2 regions of the Citrobacter braakii genome follow, and region 1 is predicted to be linked to the other one. Evidence: riboswitches for the same ligand, from Rfam matches in the RefSeq annotation. Region 1 holds a riboswitch; the other holds the start of a gene.
What was found. Region 1 has a riboswitch for thiamine pyrophosphate ahead of thiC (phosphomethylpyrimidine synthase ThiC). Riboswitches for the same ligand answer to the same signal wherever they lie in the genome.
Positions count from the first base shown of each region.

Region 1 (2,201 bases):
CTGGACGCAGGCCGTCGCCGAGAGAGAGCGAAACGTCATAAGCGGCACAGATTTCGCAAATCTCGCGGAAATGTTCAAACAGGAAGTTCTCTTTGTGATGAGAAAGACACCATTTCGCCATGATCGAACCGCCGCGCGAGACAATACCTGTCAGGCGTTTAGCGGTCATCGGCACGTAGCGCAGCAGTACGCCCGCGTGAATGGTGAAGTAGTCGACGCCCTGTTCGGCTTGTTCGAGCAGCGTGTCACGGAAGGCTTCCCAGGTGAGATCTTCAGCGATCCCGTTAACCTTCTCCAGCGCCTGGTAGATCGGTACGGTACCGATCGGCACCGGGCTGTTACGTAGGATCCACTCGCGGGTTTCGTGAATATAGCGGCCGGTGGAGAGGTCCATCACCGTATCTGCGCCCCAGCGGGTCGACCACACCAGCTTCTCCACCTCTTCTTCAATGGAGGAGGTCACCGCCGAGTTACCGATGTTGGCGTTCACCTTCACCAGGAAGTTGCGGCCGATGATCATCGGCTCGGATTCCGGGTGGTTGATGTTGGCAGGAATAATCGCGCGGCCCGCAGCGACTTCATCACGCACGAATTCCGGGGTGATGTTTTCCGGCAGGCGCGCACCAAAGTTCATTCCTGGATGCTGATGGCGCAGCACTTCACTACGAATGCGCTCGCGGCCCATGTTTTCACGGATGGCGATAAATTCCATCTCCGGGGTAACCATCCCCTGACGGGCATAGTGCAACTGGGTAACGCGCTTGCCGGCTTTGGCGCGTTTTGGCGTCAGCAGGCCGCTGAAACGCAGCTCGTCCAGGCCATCGTCGGCCAGACGTTGTTTGGTATAAGCGGAGCTACGGTCGTCTAATTCTTCGCTATCGTTACGCGCCGCAATCCATGGCTGGCGCAGTTTTGCCAGACCCTGCTGAACGTTAATCGCCACATCAGGATCGCCGTACGGCCCGGAGGTGTCGTACACCGGCACGGCTTCGTTCTCTTCAAACTGCGGGTTGTCTTTCGTACCACCAATCAGCGTAGGACTTAGCTGGATTTCGCGCATCGGGATGCGGATATCCGCCTGCGAACCGGTGATGTAGATACGTTTTGAGTTAGGAAAGGCGGTACCTTCCAGCGTGTCGATAAAGTGTTGGGCTTGGGCGCGCTGTTCGCGGCGTGATGGTTTAGTAGTGGCAGACATAGCTCATTCCAAATAAAAGTAAGGATATGGCTTGTCAGACGACGGATGAAGCAAGAGAGACGAACGCCAAAGGGCGATACGGTTGTAGATTGACTCTTGTTCCCTTCGCAGGTTTTAACCTGATCAGGTTCCGCGGATCCCGAATTAACGGTCTCAGCCTTTTCCACTCATGCTGCTGTGGAAAATAAGCACTCCGACAAGAAGTAACCTCAAAAAGAGGTAATGAATGTAAATTACGCGTTAATGTCGCAAATCTCAAGCAGGACGTTTGATCATGCCACTCTCGTGCATCGCATCAAAAACCAGCATGATCAGCTTATCTTCCAGCACGAACCGGGCTTCCAGCGCCTCGCCGATATCCGATAAGGCCTGTTGAAATTCAAGGAAGTTATCGTGATCAATGGCGGTCTCCAGACTGGAATCATAGTAGTCCATGATCAGTTGCGTATTGGCTTCCAGGAGCGGCCAAATTTTTGTGGCTTTTAAAAGCTGCCCGTTCCCTTCCAATTTATGGAGAATACGTTCATAAATACTGAAGTGTCCGGTGGAAAGGTAATCGACCAGGCTCTGGCAAAAATCATCCAGCGCCTTTTCATTGAGCCGCATGTACGATTCTTTGCCAGGCTTAATGCCAACCAGATTGTAGTAAGCCACGAGCAGGTGCTTACGTACATGTAGCCAGCGATCAACCAGTTTGTTACTTCCTCCGACGTGCTCCGTCAGGCTTTCCAGCTGGTTTAGCATGATTGACTCCGCAAGATGGTGTTTAGGAACGGCTCACCCGTAAATGTAAAAATAATGTAAACAACATGCCTGTGAAGCAAAGGTTGCGCAAGAGATATGGATCGTATAATTGAAAAATTAGATAGCGGCTGGTGGATTGTCAGTCATGAGCAAAAGTTATGGTTGCCTCATGGCGAACTGCCTTACGGCGACGCAGCAAGTTTTGATCTGACCGGGCAGCGTGCACTTCCTATAGGCGAATGGGAAGGAGAGACGGTCT
Region 1 covers NZ_CP045771.1:685,540-687,740, reverse strand. The annotation lists gene thiC (phosphomethylpyrimidine synthase ThiC) at 1-1,198, opposite strand, end outside; TPP riboswitch at 1,282-1,404, opposite strand; gene GFC06_RS03120 (Rsd/AlgQ family anti-sigma factor) at 1,454-1,942, opposite strand; gene nudC (NAD(+) diphosphatase) at 2,039-2,201, shown strand, end outside.

Region 2 (2,201 bases), 2.0 Mb from region 1:
CACCCTTGGCGCGGTAAAACGCTGTTCGCCATCACGGGTAAAGAGCCAGTCGGGGCTTTGCGCATTCTCCAGATGACCGCCTTTCATCAACACCGCCTCGCAGCCCAGCGCCCGCAGCGCCCTTCCCTGTTCTAACATCTCCTGCTCAGTCTGCGCATGGGGAGCCCCGAGCAGCGCCGCTGCTTCGGGTAAATTTGGGGTGATAATCGAAACCTGCGGCAGCAAATGGGTACGCAGCGTTTCAACCGCCGAAGGAGACAGCAACGGATCGCCGCTTTTCGCCAGCATCACGGTATCCAGCACGACATTTTGCACCCGATGGCGACGCAAGCGTTCGGCGACCGCTTCAACAATATCCGTTTCCGCCAGCATACCGATTTTAGTGGTGTCGATACGCACATCACTGAACACCGAATCCAGTTGTGCGGCGACAAAGTCAGGTTCAATGCGATACACCGACTGCACCCCGCGCGTATTTTGCGCCACCAACGCCGTGATAACCGAGCAGCCGTAAGCGCCAAGCGCCGAGAACGTTTTTAAATCGGCCTGAATACCTGCGCCACCGCTTGGATCGGTTCCGGCAATGGTTAATGCGTTAATCCGTTTCATAGTTGCTCCTGCGCATTCAGGTTATAGAGGGCGTCGATAAATGCCGGGACAAAACTGCCCGGTCCGGTTGATTGTTGAGTGGCTATTTGTCCAGCCTGTTTCATCCAGCTACAGGCGGAGGCGACGTTATCAAGCCGGTCACCGTGAAGGGCGCAGCTGGCCGCAACGACCGCCGACAGCGCGCATCCGGTGCCCACCACGCGCGTCATCAACGGGTCCCCCCCGTTCACGCAGACGGTACGCTGACCATCGGTGACATAGTCAATTTCGCCGGTAACCACGACAATGGTCCCAACCTGACGAGCCAGTGCCTGCGCTGCGGGAAGCGCAGCGGCTGCCGTATCGGTCGTATCCACGCCGCGTCCCCCGCCGTTCATACCCGCCAGAGCCAGTATTTCCGAAGCGTTGCCGCGGATAGCCGCAGGCTGTAGCGCCAACAAATCCAGACAGAAGCGACGACGAAACTCCAGCGCCCCCACGGCAACGGGATCGAGCGTCCACGGGGTTTTAGCAAGTTGTGCCCGCTCAACTGCGGCGCGCATCGCCGTAGCCCGTTCCCGGGTTAAGGTGCCGACGTTAATCAGTAATGCACTGGCAATAGCCGCGAACTGACTGGCTTCCTCGGGCTCGATTACCATTGCAGGTGATGCGCCCAGCGCCAGCAGCGTATTGGCCGTAAAGCTTTGCACGACCTCGTTGGTCATGCAGTGTGTGAGAGGGGAAAGCGTTCTAAATTGGTGTAAGGTGTGAGCCGCGAGTGTGCGGCTGTGCAGGTCAGGCTGCATGGTTCAGCTCCTGCCCGCGCGAAGAAGGGACACGAGCAGTGTCAGACTTCCCTACGCTGGCATTATCCAGATCAGGTGGTACGGGTATTTCTCAGCCTTCACCAGGAAGGGCACCCCGAGTCATTTAGTTACATAAATTCCAATAATATTAACAGCGTAGAGGAAGTAGCTTGCTAAAGCAAGCCCCTGACCGGCGTCCTGTAAACATCCCGCATAATCGTGCCATTCACATCTAGAGATATCTTCCAGCATACTCAATCTGCCAACGAAGGAGATCGCTATGCGTAAAGCCCGTTTTACTGTGCATCAGATCATCACCGTGGTTATGTCGGTTGAAGGAGCCGTAGGTTCTTTCACATTAGAAATCATTCAAGTAAATTTTACTCACAACTATAGTTTCTGTTCAAAGGACAGAAGAAAAGAAGGGTTTTAATCAGTGAATAAAATAATTAACCTGAATCATTTCCAAGTTTGCATTTCACCCATGAAACCAATGAATATCATTTGAAGCATTCACAATCTAAATAATTGACCACGCATCGGCCGATGATAATATAAACTTTTTACTTCATGAAGGTTTTACATGAGAGAATTTAGGCTTATCCGGGCATGGGATGCCGGAAGGGAGCTAGCCCCTGAGGATTTTCAGCATATATTGATCCCTTTCAGAGCTTTCGATGAATCACGAATCTATTACGAATTAGACGCAGAAGAGTATCACTATACAAAAGTACCCTCTATTTATGATATACCAGAAAGGAAACGGAACATTGTTTATTATACTCATCCATATAAGAGGAAGCATCG
Region 2 covers NZ_CP045771.1:2,731,071-2,733,271, reverse strand. The annotation lists gene thiD (bifunctional hydroxymethylpyrimidine kinase/phosphomethylpyrimidine kinase) at 1-609, opposite strand, end outside; gene thiM (hydroxyethylthiazole kinase) at 606-1,394, opposite strand; TPP riboswitch at 1,426-1,522, opposite strand; gene GFC06_RS12610 (hypothetical protein) at 1,675-1,827, shown strand.
Region 2: linked by a shared signal. The riboswitch ahead of thiM (hydroxyethylthiazole kinase) and the one ahead of thiC (phosphomethylpyrimidine synthase ThiC) in region 1 are both predicted to bind thiamine pyrophosphate.